Regions from separate parts of the Pontibacillus sp. HN14 genome, predicted to be linked through region 3. Evidence: riboswitches for the same ligand, from Rfam matches in the RefSeq annotation. Region 3 holds a riboswitch; each other region holds the start of a gene.
What was found. Region 3 has a riboswitch for S-adenosylmethionine ahead of LQ226_RS05855 (homocysteine S-methyltransferase family protein). Riboswitches for the same ligand answer to the same signal wherever they lie in the genome.
Positions count from the first base shown of each region.

Region 1: another riboswitch for S-adenosylmethionine. It lies ahead of LQ226_RS00060 (methionine ABC transporter ATP-binding protein); the one in region 3 lies ahead of LQ226_RS05855 (homocysteine S-methyltransferase family protein).
Region 2: another riboswitch for S-adenosylmethionine. It lies ahead of msrA (peptide-methionine (S)-S-oxide reductase MsrA); the one in region 3 lies ahead of LQ226_RS05855 (homocysteine S-methyltransferase family protein).

Region 1 covers NZ_JAJOLR010000001.1:6,131-11,228, forward strand. The annotation lists gene LQ226_RS00040 (DUF4083 family protein) at 348-527, shown strand; gene LQ226_RS00045 (NAD(P)H-dependent oxidoreductase) at 586-1,137, opposite strand; gene LQ226_RS00050 (ArsR/SmtB family transcription factor) at 1,265-1,582, opposite strand; gene LQ226_RS00055 (hypothetical protein) at 1,763-2,038, shown strand; SAM riboswitch class I at 2,197-2,304, shown strand; gene LQ226_RS00060 (methionine ABC transporter ATP-binding protein) at 2,456-3,475, shown strand; gene LQ226_RS00065 (methionine ABC transporter permease) at 3,465-4,127, shown strand; gene LQ226_RS00070 (MetQ/NlpA family ABC transporter substrate-binding protein) at 4,144-4,974, shown strand; gene LQ226_RS00075 (M20 family metallopeptidase) at 4,999-5,098, shown strand, end outside.
Region 2 covers NZ_JAJOLR010000006.1:112,949-118,046, forward strand. The annotation lists gene LQ226_RS16905 (C45 family autoproteolytic acyltransferase/hydrolase) at 7-1,059, shown strand; gene LQ226_RS16910 (Rid family detoxifying hydrolase) at 1,338-1,724, opposite strand; SAM riboswitch class I at 2,026-2,144, shown strand; gene msrA (peptide-methionine (S)-S-oxide reductase MsrA) at 2,270-2,740, shown strand; gene LQ226_RS16920 (methyltransferase) at 2,899-3,426, opposite strand; gene LQ226_RS16925 (methyl-accepting chemotaxis protein) at 3,557-5,029, shown strand.
Region 3 covers NZ_JAJOLR010000001.1:1,131,592-1,136,689, reverse strand. The annotation lists gene LQ226_RS05870 (2Fe-2S iron-sulfur cluster-binding protein) at 1-262, shown strand, start outside; gene LQ226_RS05865 (hypothetical protein) at 415-855, shown strand; gene LQ226_RS05860 (hypothetical protein) at 965-1,300, shown strand; gene LQ226_RS05855 (homocysteine S-methyltransferase family protein) at 1,332-2,381, opposite strand; SAM riboswitch class I at 2,473-2,587, opposite strand; gene LQ226_RS05850 (GNAT family N-acetyltransferase) at 2,712-3,254, shown strand; gene LQ226_RS05845 (YczE/YyaS/YitT family protein) at 3,285-3,923, opposite strand; gene LQ226_RS05840 (hypothetical protein) at 4,085-4,501, shown strand; gene nhaC (Na+/H+ antiporter NhaC) at 4,755-5,098, shown strand, end outside.

The DNA of each region.
Region 1 (5,098 bases), 1.1 Mb from region 3:
ACTACTAAAATTAGCCAATATTCCTATAAAAATAGACTTTATTCATAGAAATGTCACTCTTTAATGCCTTCGACCTTACAAAAAGTTAACATGCATTTAATATAATATCAAAGGTTATTTTTTACATAAATAGTAAATTAAAAAAGCCTGTCCTCGGTATCCTCCTTTATACTCACCAATTCTCAACCTTCTAAACTATAAATTCTACTTTAGCCAAGTGAAGCGTGCCAGACACCCTTTCGTGTTGTAAAGCACCGCAGGGTGTCTGACACGATCATCTTTTTCCGTTTTTTGTTAAATGCTCTCGGGTGTTCTACTATATAATAAGGAAGAGAGGAGGTTGGCTGTTGTCTGGTATTGGGCTTTTAGGTGTGGTGTGGCTCCTTTTGATTGTTGGGCTCATCGTTTTGTTCCTAGTATCCTTTACGTATTTCCTTAGGAGAACGTTTCAAAAAAATGTCGGCGATCGGTTGGAACGTGTGGAGAAGAAAGTGGATGGGTTGACGGAAAAATTTCAGAAGAAATGACATGGGGAATATATAATAGGAGAGAGGCAGGAGCCTCTCTCCTTTTGTGTATCCGTTATTATACATTAAACACTTCAGCAAGATGCTGACGAAGTTCTGTCATATACGTATCGATATCAGGGTTTTTGATTACATCAAATGCGCCAAAGCTCTTCAGTGGTTCCATACCGACGTATTTCTGCATGTTATGAAGATGATCAATTGCTCCTTCGAGATCTTGGCCTTTAAAGAATTCTTCGTCTTTACTGAACGCATCTTTTGGAGCGTTCCATGTTGTAGAGAACATGTACTTTCTTCCGGTCATCAGGCCACCTTCTCCGTACTTACCTCCACCGCCGAAGAAAATACCTGGTTCATAAACTGAATCCATATAAGTCTTTGTTGCACCAGGAAGGCTGAACCAGTACATCGGTGTTTGAACAACGATGGTATCAGCCCATTTGAATTTTTCTTGTTCTTCTTTTACATCGTAGCCTTCACTTACAACTGTTGTTTTGACTTCATATTTTGAAGAGAGCTTGGTTACAATTTCATCATAAAGCGTCTTATTCAAACGTCCCTCAGCAATTGGGTATGGTTCGTGTCCATTTATAACTAGAATATTGTTCATCTTAAACATCCTTTATCATATAGTTTTATTGTTCGAAAACCATCGAACTGTTTTAAACTATAGCACCCTATTAAGTGGAATGCAAACAAAAAAAGAACCACCAAAAAATGGTGGTTCTCCGAACACGCTATAAATCTTCTTCATTTACTTTTCCGATCGCGTCGAGTAATCCAGGGAACTTTCCTTCAATTTCTTCTGTCCGTATGGAGTAAAAATGCTCCTTTCCTACAATTCTGGCCTGGATAAGCCCGGCTTCTCGTAATACTTTTATATGATGAGATACGGTTGATTTCGGTAATTGAAGTTGAAGCGTGTAATGGGTACAGTTATTCTCATGCGTGTCCCGAAGACACCGGATAATCTTAGCTCGGTTCGGTTCACTCAGGGCCTGCAAAACTTTTGTAAACGTTACGCTTTCAATTGGTGGATGATAAGGTATTTTCATAATTCATATTGTATCGATTATCATACTTGAAGGCAAGACAGTGGACTCTTGATAGTTGAAAAGGGTCCTGTGTACTGAGAGTCTTTTAGAACCTTTTTTTAACAATATGCAATTTTGTGGCATAGCTTCTTCAAGAGAAGGGTATTCCCTTTACATAATTAAAAAAAGGAGAGAAGAACCATGCCAAAAGCATTATCTGGGAAATTGGCCTTATTTATGTTAGCGATCTTCGTCGGGCAATTACTCGCGCTTTTAATTGTCGGCTCCATAGAAGGACTTCTAACGATTGTCACCTTCTCACATCTTACACGCTACACAGCGATTATCGGTCTGATCGTCGGGGTTGCAGGTGTCTTACAAGAAAACGGAAAGGGGAGAATCATTCCGATTTTAACCCTTGTACTAAGTGTTGCATTAGCAGCCTTTAATGGCTATTTAATGTTTATCTGGGGATAACCTGTGAAAAGAAATCCGTAATTGTCAGAGTCGCAGTCGTTTCATAGCTCACTTAACGATTATTAAAATTTTTAACTAAAAAGTTTGAAAAATCCTTTGACATTTTTATGATACACTTGTAACATATGGATTAACGAAAAACACATATGCATACAATCTTCTTATCCAGAGAGGTGGAGGGAATGGCCCTTTGAAACCTCGGCAACGGATCCTGATTAACAGGGCACCGTGCCAATTCCTTCAAGCATACGCTTGAAAGATGAGAAGAGACGGATCTACATATACGTAAATCCCCTCTTCTTATTTTTTTAAGAAGAGGGGATTTTTTATTGTCCATAAGGGAGTGAAATGGACCGGATTTAGCTATAAAACCAAGTTATCATATCTGTTTTATCAGTATTAAAGGAGGCAGGCAGCATGATCGAGTTACACAATATTGAGAAAGTGTACCATAAGGATGAACAAATCATTCGAGCAGTCGATGGAGTGGACCTATCAATTGATAAGGGAGCTATTTACGGCGTAATTGGATTTAGCGGGGCGGGGAAAAGTACACTCCTTCGTTGCGTCAATCTCATTGAGCGCCCTACATCTGGAGAGGTGAAGTTAGACGGGGAGGACCTGACCAAGTTGCCAAAGGCAAAACTAAGGAAAGTCAGGCGGCGTATTGGCATGATCTTTCAACATTTTAATTTGCTAGAATCGAAAACCGTCTATCAAAACGTTGCTTTCCCCTTACTTCTTGACGGACAAAAAGGGAAACATGTGGAAGCTAAAGTGAAAGAGCTTCTCGATTTTGTTGGCTTAGCTGATCAAGCAGGGAAATATCCAGATGAACTCTCCGGCGGTCAGAAACAGCGTGTAGGTATTGCGCGCGCCCTTGTCCGGTCTCCTGAAGTCCTCTTGTGTGATGAGGCGACTTCGGCGCTTGATCCTCAGACGACGGATGCGATTCTTGATTTGTTAAAGGAAATTCGCGATCAGTATAAGATTACGATTTTAATGATTACCCATGAGATGGGAGTCATTCGTGAGATCTGTGACCGGGTTGCTGTAATGGAGGGAGGAAAGGTGATCGAAGAAGGATCGGTCTTTGATATTTTCTCTAGTCCCAAGCATCAGACGACAAAGAACTTTGTGAGTTCGGTGATGAACGATAAGATTCCGGATTCGATTCTAGAGGCTCTAGACAGTACCCGCCATGTGTACCGGATTACGTTCTTACGGGAAAAAGCATCTGAGCCCATTCTCTATAGAGCTGCGGCTCAGCACAATGTTGAAGTGAATGTGTTATACGGGCAAATAACTGAATTGCAAGGTGAACCATTTGGAAGTCTGATTGTCGAATTTATTGGAGGAGAGAAAGAAATTTTTAAGGCCCTTCATACAATCGGGCAATCCGTTACATTGAAAGAGGTGACAAGAAATGCAAGTTGAATTAGCTACATTTTGGCCAAAGATTTTAGAGGCAACACAAGAGACTGTCGTTATGGTAGGCATCGCTTTACTGTTTGCGGTCGTAATTGGATTACCCCTTGGGATTTCTCTCGTTGTAACGAGGAAGAATGGACTGCTAGAGAATGGCCCTCTATTTACTGTATTAAACGGCGTGGTGAACTTCTTCCGTTCAATTCCGTTCATTATCTTGCTTGTTGCTATTCTACCGATCACTCGATTTATTGTCGGTACTTCAATTGGGACAGCGGCAGCCGTGGTGCCCCTTGTATTCTTCTCAGCGCCTTATATTGCAAGGCTCGTTGAGAGTAGTTTGCTAGAAGTGAATCCAGGGGTTGTAGAAGCAGCAGAATCGATGGGAGCCACACCCTGGCAAATCATTCTACGCGTATTTTTGCCAGAAGCATTAAGCTCTCTCGTGTTAAACATCACGATCGCAACAATCGGCCTTGTCGGAGCATCGGCGATGGCAGGTTTTGTAGGAGGCGGTGGTCTTGGAGATTTAGCGATTGCCTATGGGTACCAGCGCTTTGAGACAAACGTCATGATCATAACGGTGATCCTGTTGGTCATCATTGTTCAAACCGTTCAAACATTAGGAAATTACGTATCAAAAGCAGTTCGTAGACGATAAAAGGAGGAAATTACATATGAAAAAGTGGATTGTATTCATCGCAGTATTAACAACATTAGGAGCGGCCCTTGCAGGGTGCGGCAGTACGGAAGCAGAAGGGGAGACCAAAACCGTTAAAATTGGAGTCAGTGGTTCTGGAGTACCTTTGTGGGATCCGATTAAAGAACGTGCAGCAGAAGAAGGGATTGATATTGAGCTTGTCGAGTTTGCCGATTACGTTCGACCGAACCTTGCCCTTGCCGATGGAGATATTGATTTAAACGCATTCCAGACGGTTTCCTATTTCGATGCGTTCATTGAAGAACACGACCTCGATCTTGAGCCGATTGGAACGACGCTTATTGCACCAATGGGCGTTTACTCAGAAAAGTATGAAGACCTAAGTAACATCCCAGAAGGAAGCGCGATTGCGTTACCTAAAGAAGCAACGAACATGGGCCGGGCACTACTTCTTCTTGAGAAAGCTGGCTTGATTGGACTTCCGGAAGACTTTGATGGGAACGGATCATTAGAGAAAGTCGAAGAGAATCCAAAGAATTTAGAATTAACTCCAGTTGTAGCTGCGCAGACACCTCGCGTGTTACCAGATGTAGCTGCAAGTGTGATTAACAACGGTGTAGCTGTTGAAGCAGGATTTGTCCCTGTTGAGGATGCGGTATTTATTGAAGGAGACACAGCGACCCCTTATATTAATATTATTGCAGCACGAGCTGATGAAGCAGATAAAGAAGCGTATCAAAAAATTGTAGAGATCTATCAAACAGAAGAAACAGCTGAACACATTCGTGAAACGTATAACGATTCTTTAATCCCGACGTTCGTATCATTAGAGAAAATTGGCTGGTAATCGCCAGTAAAAGGAGTGAACGGCATGAGTACAGTAGAGAAAACGCTTGAAGGAGTCGTGACGGGCTATGTGGATGACCGCGAGGAAGTCTACTTAGATGTGAGTCACCGCATCCATCAGAATC
Region 2 (5,098 bases), on a different contig from region 3:
TTTACATTGAAACAAATCTATAGTGAAGTACTGCAATTCCGAGGGACCCATTATGACTTTGGCTATAAGCAAGGGGAGCTGTTAAAAGATTCTCTCACGATTCGAAACAGGGAGAAGCAGTGGAAGATCCGTAAGCCGCGTTTTACTGTTGAAGAAGAGGAAGTGAAACGTGCGATTCAGAAGTTTGCCCCTGGCGTCTGGGATGAATTGTTAGGGCTAAGGGATGCCCTTGGTTGGACCATGGAACGTGTGATGATGGAGTTTGGTGGTTACCGGGTTGAGTATGTGAAGTCAGGTTGCTCAATCGTAACAGGCGATGGCTACATGATTCGTAACTACGATTACCAGCCGAAAACGTATGAAGGTCGCTATGTCTTCTATCAGCCAACTGATGGAGGCTACGCAATAGCTGGTCCATCTCAGCGTGTAACAGGTCGAATGGATGGTATTAATGAAAAGGGGCTGGCCATCGGATATAATTTTATGCACCGTAAAAATCCTGGGAATGGCTTTATTTGTTGTATGATTGGTCGATTAATTCTTGAGTCGTGTGCCAACGTGGAAGAAGCGGTAGCCATGCTTCAAGAAATTCCTCATCGACACTCCTTTAGTTACATCGTTTATGACGGGAAAGGCGAAACGTTCGTCGTGGAAACCTCTCCTCGGGGTGTTGAAGTGCGCCAATCAAATGTATGTACAAACCATTTTGAAATCATGAAAGATGAGAATCGAAATTACTTAAAAGATTCTGAGCGTCGTATGGATGTTATCAATCAGGAAAAAACGCGAATTACTAGCGGATATGAAGCGTTTCGCCTCATGAATGATTCTGACCGAGGTGTATTCTCAAAGCAGTATCGCAACTGGGCAGGAACGATCCATACATCTGCTTACTTTCCAAATACCCTTACCGCCTGGATTGCTCTTGGCGGAGACAAAGAGCCAGTAGAATTTGACTTTGCTCATTGGTTAGAAGGGAATGACGTTGACGTGTCGCGTATTTATGGTGAGGTCGATACTGACTTGCCATTTGTCCACATGGACGAAAATGCAAGGTAACAAAAAAGCCACCCGACGAGGGTGGCTTTTTTGTTATTATGAGCGCTTGGGGGCCGTTGCGTTTGTTGAGCGCGTTTGGGGTGGCTGGGGAACGACTCGCTTTAAACGGGCGAGCTGTCGAGCCTCCTCGTTCGCTTGCGCTCTCTGTGGGGTCTCGTCGACCTCTTTCTCCCGTAGGAGTCTCCCCGTTCCCCAGCCACCCCTTATTAAAAGTTGAAATAACGGCCCCAACCACATGTAATGATCTTAATTCAGCAAATAGAAAGGCTCATACGAAGTTATGCGTCGGAGCGGTGGGCAACGACTTCTACTTCGACTTTAACATCTTTAGGGAGGCGGCTTACTTCAATCGCTGCTCGAGCCGGGTATGGTTCTTGCAGAAAGCTTGCATAAACCTCATTGACTGTTTGGAAGTCTTCCATGGAAGCAAGATAAATATTGGCTTTAGCGATATGAGCATAGTTTAGGCCTGCTTCTTCAAGGATCGCTCCAACATTTTTCATAACTTGTGTCGTTTGTTCGCTCACGTCATCAGAGACGATTTCCATCGTGCTTGGATTTAGTGGGATTTGACCGGAAACAAATACGATCTGACCGAGGTCAATTGCCTGAGAATAAGGTCCAATTGCTTCTGGTGCTTTGTTCGTTGAAATTGCTTTAACCATTTTGAAAAACTCCTTTAATTATTGGATTAGGAAGCATAAAAGGGGATCCCCCTTGAATAAAAAAAACCCTCATTATTAAATTGAACTATACAGGCATAAAAGAAAGCTTCCTTTTATATAATGAGGATACAAAATGAATGAACATACTCACCTTAAGGAGCAAGTACGAATATCATATCACAGGTTATCAGAAAATTTTAACGTTTAAGAATATGTGAAAAAATTAGGTGTTTATCACTTTACTTCACTAACGGGATCATGTATGATTTGGGATAACATAAAATATTAAATAGCGATAAACTTCTTATCCAGAGAGGCGGAGGGACTGGCCCTTTGATGCCCGGCAACCATCAAGTCAATGTAACCATTGACGAGAACGGTGCCAATTCCTGCAGGAACTTGATTCCTGGAAGATGAGAGGATCGTACGGATATACACTTACGAGCCCTTTCTTGGATAAAAAAGAGAGGGCTCTTCTATATGTAAGAGGCCGTGATCGTACTCTCGAAGAAAGAAGTGTCGTTTTAAGAAAGGAAGAGATGAGAATGGCAACAGCAGTTTTCGCAGCAGGATGTTTTTGGGGAGTAGAGGCTTATTTCGAACGTATTGAGGGCGTAGTTGCGACACGCGTCGGCTTTATGGGAGGTACTGTTGTGAACCCTTCTTACCAACAAGTAAAAGCAGGAGGTACGGGGCACGCAGAGGCGATTCGAGTTGAATTTGATCCAGAAGTGATTTCTTATAGTGAACTAGTAGACCATTTCTTCGAGTGTCATAATCCGACTCAACGAAATCGTCAGGGAGAAGACGTAGGATATCAGTATCGCTCCGTCATCTTTGCTACAGAAGATCAAGAAGAAACTGCAGCAGCTAAGATTCGCGAATGGGATAATAAAGGACTCTTCAAGAGTGAAATTGTAACGGAAGTGAATAAGGTTTCCGAATTCTACGATGCTGAAGAATATCACCAAAAGTATCTTCAGAAGAATGGTTCCGTTTCTTGTGGAATCGGCTAAATCAGCCTAACTTGTATTTCTGCATCACTTATGATATTTTAATTTCAATGCCACCTCGCAATCGATACGACTGCGGGAACTTAACCATCCTTTGAGGTGGCAGGTTACATAAGAAGGTAAAGCGACCCCAAATGGATTTTCCGTTTGGGGTCGCTTTTTTATTTATATATGTAGATCGGAGTTGTGCCGAGCCAGGATGCTACATTTTTGGTGGCGGTGGGCACGGTGTTTGGTAAGGCGAACGTGTTTGAGATTACGGTCCCATTATAGGAAGCAAACATAGGGGACAGTTGTTTCATGGCTCCGGTGAATAAGTAACAATAGATCAAATCAAATTCTCCCGCGCGAACAGTAAAGAAGTCTTTTTTTAGAATCCTAACATTTGAATATCCTTTAAGCTTTGCCATCCCTTTCATGTAAAGGTAGGGGACCAGTGAGGTTTCATAGGCGTAAATATCCGTGTGCGGGAATTCTTTCGCAAGTGCGAAAGCCATCGTCCCCCAGCCGGCCCCAAAGTCAGCGATGGTAGTAGGGGTATAGTTCTTTACGATTGCTGTGACTTCTTCCTTTACTTTTGGGCTCGTTGGTGTTGGCGTGATGCCGTTCTTAGAAGAGCGAGTAACGATGGAAATCAGAATTAAAAGAATGAGAGCGAGTAGAATGAGCGTTAGTGCATTTGAAATCATGTAGAGAAAGTCCTTTCTGGTTCAAAATCCATAACATGTAAGAAGACTACAAATTTTGTCATTTATCTTAAGTATACAGAGGAATGTGTCGATAAAAAAAGAAAAGACATCTTCTGGAGGTACCCTAATTATGAATGGTTCAGAATTACGTTTACTGGACGTGAAAAAGAAAAACGTACTGATGACATCTACATACAGTATAGCAATGTTGTCAGCACTAGCCCTTTCCTTACAAGAGGGCACGATTATTCGATCATCGATCTACGGAACGGAGCTAGCTTTGTTCTGGATTTTGTTGTTTGGATTGCAACGGATTTTACATAAACCGAGAATGTTTGCTTACATAGCAGTAAGTATGCCGATCATTGGCTATGGTCTATTAATCTATGTAGAAGGGGGGACCCTTTCCGGTGACTTAATCCTTCTCTTCCTGGCTGTTTTCTCTGCCGTGCACTTGGATCGTAGAATATTTGCTACAGGATATAGCCTTGGTCTTATTGCTTTAATTGCCAGTCATACCTGGTCAAATGCTGAGCAAGCTAATTTAATGGGCACGCTACTCTCCTCTATGGTGTTAATTTATGTGCTAATGGGAGTCATATTAGGGGTAATGGTCCATCTGGCTGGTCAGACATTTAAGAAACTTGAAACCATTCTTTCTTCTACTGAGCAGGAAAGGGAGCTTCAAGCTAGACAAAAAGAAAAGCTAGAAAAAGAGGCTACGCTCATAGCCGAAAATATTTCTCGTGTGAATGATCAGGTTCAGCAAAACGTTCAGGCACAAGGTGAAATGAAACTAGCCGTTCAGGAAGTTTCAGCTGGTGGTCAAAGTCAAAGTGAGCAGATCACCGATATCTCTGCCCATGCTCAAAGCACAATGACGACTATTTCTACAATGAAAGAATCCCTAACCGTTCTTCAATCAGAGACGAATCAAGCTTCTGATGAAATTAATGGCGGGCAGGAACGGATTTATCATCTTGAGACGGAAATGAATGAGCTGCGGAATGTTATTCACATGCTTAATGACACGTTTAATATTTTAACAGGAAAAATTGAAGAAACGAATCAGTTTACAGAAGACATTCAGCAAATTACAGAGCAGACGAACCTCCTTGCTCTAAATGCTTCTATTGAAGCCGCAAGAGCTGGAGAAGCTGGGAAAGGATTCTCCGTAGTAGCTGAGGAGATTCGCAAACTAGCAGAAGTAACGGGTCAGTCCGCTAAAAAGATTACCACAAACCTTGGAGAGTTAAATGATAGTAACGCTCAAGCACTGAATCAGATGAAAACAGGGAGTCAGAAACTGGATGAAAGTGTAGGCAGCATGAATGAAGTTGTCTCTTCATTTGAACGAATCCAAACTTCGTTACGCCATGTAAAGGAACGTACGGATGAGTGCAACAGCATCAGCGTAGACGTTGAAGATCGATCTCGTCAGGTCGAAGCAGCAACGAGCGAACTCGCTGCTATTATCGAGCAAGCTTCTGCAAGTATGGAAGAAATGAGCGCAACGATTGAAAGTCTTAATGATGACAGTGAGAAAATCGGGGCTTATATCAATGAAACCTCTAAGAGTGCGCAACAGCTTATTTCGCTTTAAATTCGAATACCCCCATGAGCATATAAGGGAGTAAGATGGGACACCCTGTGGTACAATACGAATAACAGA
Region 3 (5,098 bases):
TCAAATGATGATTCGCGTAAAACAGCAAGGGGAGGAATTCTCTATTGAGCCAGTAAAGGGTCAATCCTTGTTAGCGTCAGCTTTTGAACAAGATGTTCCTTTGGATTACAAATGTCAAAAAGGAAACTGCACAAGGTGTCGTGTGGAATTACTGAATGGAGAAGAAGTGGTGAACAAACCTACCCCGAAAGAGCATGTGAAATTAGAGAATGAATTAGAGGACGGATTCCGCTTAGCTTGTCAGACTGTCCCTGTTAAATAGGTACATAATGAATAATTTAAGATGATAAGTAAGAGTACCAGGTTGTGACTGGTACTCTTTTTTTGCCTTAAGAAGTTATGAAAAACAAAGGGTTATTAAAGGTGAATAATCTTTTTATGTTAAAATATGGATAAAGTAAAGGGGTGGTGATCATGACCGGCTATTTAAAAGGGGCTATTTACCTACTGGTAGCGATTGTTCCTTTATCTATAGGAGGCTATTTCCTTGCTGTAAACGCTGAGGATTTGTTTATCTTTTACGAATGGCTCCTTGTTGCTGTAGTATTAACGGCTTTTATTCTATCAGTCAAAACAGTCTGTGAAAATCAAGGAGCGGGAAAATGGCTAGCTGGTTCTGTTGTGGCATTTATTCTACAGTTTACCGTTCTTAGTCTCTTCTTAGGGCCTTTTACGTATTACTCAATGATTTTCGTATACTATGGAGTGGCTTTTCTTGCTTTTATAGTCTACGTGAAAGCTTTAAAGAAGAACAGGGTGCATCGTGCTATTCCTATTATCCTTTTGGTTTTCACAAGTGTATTCACTGTTTATATGTTTCTTTTGAATAGTTTATGGGGAGTCAATTGGTCGTAATTAGAAAGAGAAGGGGAGGATCTTTATTCGCAATTCGCAGCGGTTTGGTTACTACTTTGTTTGGATGCTCGTTATTGGATTGGTCATCTATTTGGGGAAGAGCTATGAAATGGAATTACAGCAACAATTTAAAGTAACGTATAAATATCCGATGGCTCTTGTGTTTTTTACTCCTTTGTTTCCGGTCGCAATAGGCATACTCTTACGTCTACCTAAATTCATCCTCGAAATCATGTCACGGAAGCCCTGGACGCTTGATTGGGTTCGATTGTTGGCGATTGGCATCCCGACGCTTGCTGTCCTCGTTATGTGGACGCTTGCTTTAGCCGGTTATCAGTGGGGTCCGGTCCAACCGTTTATAGTAGTTTCCCAACCCACCCTAACAACGATTGCAGGGATTGCTTTAGGATATATCTTATTAGATTGTATAAAAGAAAGCGCCTAATGATTGTACACCGGGCGCTTTCTCTTTCCGATTAAGCCTTAACTCGGTAAGACTGATTATGCTTCTTAAGTGAATCATCTGTACCAAATAAGAAGTGTTTCTCCATGTTCGGCGAATATTTAGAGTTAATAGCTTCACGGCCAACGGTTTCCGCAACTTCACGTAGCATACTAGGTGATGCTCCGCAACATAAACCAAAATAATTCACCCCTGTGTCCAGTGCGTCTTTAGCCCAACTGGCTATCTCGTAGCGGTTACAGTAAAGTGGGTCAAGGGAGGTTGGGAATGTTGTTTCAGTTGGGAGATGACACGCGCAACCTCCGTCTGGAAGGTTAAAGAATGTTGGATGCTCTTCAGTTGTTCGGTAAGGTACAGGTAACGCTGCAACATAACCCTTGCAAGCTTCGCGGATCTTCTCAACATAAGGCTGCATTGTAGCGGGGCCCCGGAAACAGTTCATTCCCACTACTAAGGCACCTTGTTCTTCGAGGAGTCGGCAGGCTTCTTCGACTTCATAACCGTCACGCATTTGATTTTCACCCATAACGCCAAGTGTAATAACAGCAGGTAGGTCTTGCTTTTTTATTTCCTCAAGTGCAATTTGGGCCTCTTCGAAGTAATAGAATGTCTCCCCGTTTACAAAGTCGACTCCTTCTTCCTTACACCACGTGATCATTTCAGCAAACATAGTACGGACGGCTTCTTTAGATGACTCATCCTCAGGGTCGAAGAGGTTTGTGTTGGAAATGTTTCCGGCCACTAAGGCTTCTTCAACTGTATTTTCCTGCGCCACTTCTTTCGCCAGGCGAATAGCTTGACGATTAAGGGGCTCAAGCAGTTCTTCTTTTCCGATAATACGCATTTTCTCTCGGTGAGCATTATAAGTGAATGCTAAGACCACATCAGAGCCAGCATTCATATAGTCACGATAGGTTTGTTTTAAGGCTTGAGGATTATCAAGAGCTACTTCAGGTACGAAAGAGCCCGCTTGTAAGTACCCTCTTCGTTCCAATTCGAATAAGTACCCCTCGCCGCAAACGACCGGTCCATCCTGTAAGCGTTGTTCAAGTGTTCGTTTCATCTTTATTCATCCTTTCAAAAGTAAGTATACGGAAGAGAGTATAAGAAAACCCTCTTCCTGAATAAGAAGAGGGTGGATGTAACAAGGCCTCCTCTTATCTGCCAGATCATCATCTGATCTGTAGGAAGTAGCACCTTTTTCAAGATGTTTCTTGAAAGGTTGCCGGGCGTCACAGGGCCTAGTCCCTCCGCCACTCTGGATAAGAGTTCGTTATTTAATTAATAAAGCTTGATATGGATTATAACGGGTGAGAAATTTTCCGTCAATCCTTTTTCTGAAAAATGTTAAGATTCTATTTTTATTGTATACTAAACAAGGGAGGGATTCGAATTGGCAAGGAGTATAGAGGTAAGGAATGTAAGCGCTAACGATATTAATGAAAAATTCTTAATAGATTTTGACCGCTATCAGGAAACGGAAGATGTCTGGTATATAAATGGTCAAACGAAAGTGGATACAAGGTCTGATTATTTTATAGATAATTGGAGTGAAGAACAAAAACAAGATATTTCATTGTATTTAAGAGAATGCTCAAAAAATGGCGGTGGTGTCGTTTGTGCAATGGATGGAAAAAAGGTAATCGGGTTTGCGAATGTAGAAAAGAGATTCTTCGGTTCAAAAAATCAATATATCCCGTTACCGTTTATTCACGTTTCAAATGCATACAGAGGGGAAGGCATAGGGAGACAACTGTTTCTTAAATGTTGCCAAATCGCTAAAGATTTAGGTGCGGAGAAACTCTATATAGGCGCTCACCCTGCAGTGGAAACTCAACAATTCTATCAATCTGTAGGATGTGTCATAGCAGAAGAGGTAAATCAAGAGATCTACGAGAAAGAACCCTTGGATCTTCAACTTGAAAAGAAACTATAAAAGCGCCTGCTTACTCGCAGACGCTTTTTATTATAGGACGAATTCATAGCGTTTCTTAAAGTTCGGATGCATCAAGTAATAATATGGGTAAGCTCTGGTATAAGTGAGCTGAATGATCGGTCCAGCAAATAATACCCCGGCTGCAGTGCCAAGTCCCACAGGGCCGCCCATAAGTAGGGCCGAAGTTGACGTAGTAAGAGCCACAAGGGTTTGACTAAGGCGTAAGCTTATTGTAAATCTGCTTGCGATCGCAAGGAAGAGCTGATCGACAGGAGCTCTTGGCAAGGCAGGCAGAATGTAAAGACCAACCCCTGCTGCACTGAGTGAAATTCCGAGTATCATGGCACCAGCTTGTAAAAGGAATGGTGCATGAAGCAATGTGAAGTTATGAAAAACAATTTCTAACCAGAAATCTAGAATAAAACTTTCTAAAAAGAGGGGGATCAGGGCACGTGGTTCAGGTTTTTGCTTCATAAGCCATCCGTTTGCGAATATAAACAGAAACTGAAACAAGGCATACCAGAGGCCTACTGTAAATCCAAGTTGATCGGATAGTCCGACGAACAAAGCTGTCCAAAATCCTGCGCCAAGAGTTGCTTTAATGAGTAATGCAACACCAAAAAAGTTCACGAACATTCCTAATAAATATATACTTACGCGATAGACCATTGTTGACCCTCGTCTTTCCTTTAGTATCAAGGCATTATTAACCCGCGGAATATTCTAGTATGTATAAGAAAGATAGGTCAATATAAAAAGTAAAGTAGAGTTGTGGATTTTGATCGAATTTTCTGATAAAATAACAAAAAGGCGAATTTGGGGGAATAATCATGTTTCCGTATGGTTCAAGTAGAGCGTGGAAACGTAAGGGAAATAACGAATTGTATTATGCTGCTTTAGGTGTTATAAGCGCGGTTTTATTGATTCAGTTCCAATCCGCTCTTTCAGCTGGTGATAAACTGTTGTTAGTCACTACATTGACTCTAGGTATTTTAAAAACTATTTATTACTCCTTTTTAAAAAAGAAGGCTTACATTCAATTTTATAAAGACAGATTGGAAATAGCCCAATTTCCTTTATTTCAGAGTAAGCAATTGAAGTATAATCAAATTCACCATCTGGTAAGGGGAAACGATGACACGCTTACATTAAATATGGTAGATGGATCAGAATTTATAATCGATCGTAATCAAGTAACAGAGGAAACATTCCGTAAGTTAAAAGATATTCTGGTTGAATCAAATTAAGCTCAAAACAAGGAACTGTAGCGAATAGAAGAAAAGGGAAGGGGTCGATGGGATACCATGGGCTCTTTTTTAGGTTTAAACTAATCTTTATGAAAGCGGTTCCTTTGGGTCTAAATAGCGATGTGTGGGGTCACAGCTGGTTCCATTTCCTTATTTTAAAATTGGGTAGTTTAATACGAAGGGAAAAGAGGGAAAGTTCAGAAATTGTAATAGAAAGAAGGGAGTTGGTGGTTTGGAGAGTCCAAAGAAAGAGATGCCGATAGGAGTAGCGGTTTTACCGTTATTGATTATGATTGTAGGAATGGGGTTCACAATCATAAAATATGAAGGCGCACCTCATGTACCTTTATTGCTTGGAGCTTTCTCAGCCTCAGTTATTGCTTTGCTCTACGGGTATTCGTGGGAAGCGATTGAAGAAAGTTATTATAAAGGAATACATAAATCTTTGCCTGCTATCGTGATCCTGTTATTAGTCGGTCTTATTATTGGTTCATGGATTGGAGGCGGCATTGTTGGAAGTTTAATTTATTACGGACTTAAATTAATTTCACCTGGATTTTTCCTTGTTTCCATTATGCTTCTTTGTACGGTTGTTGC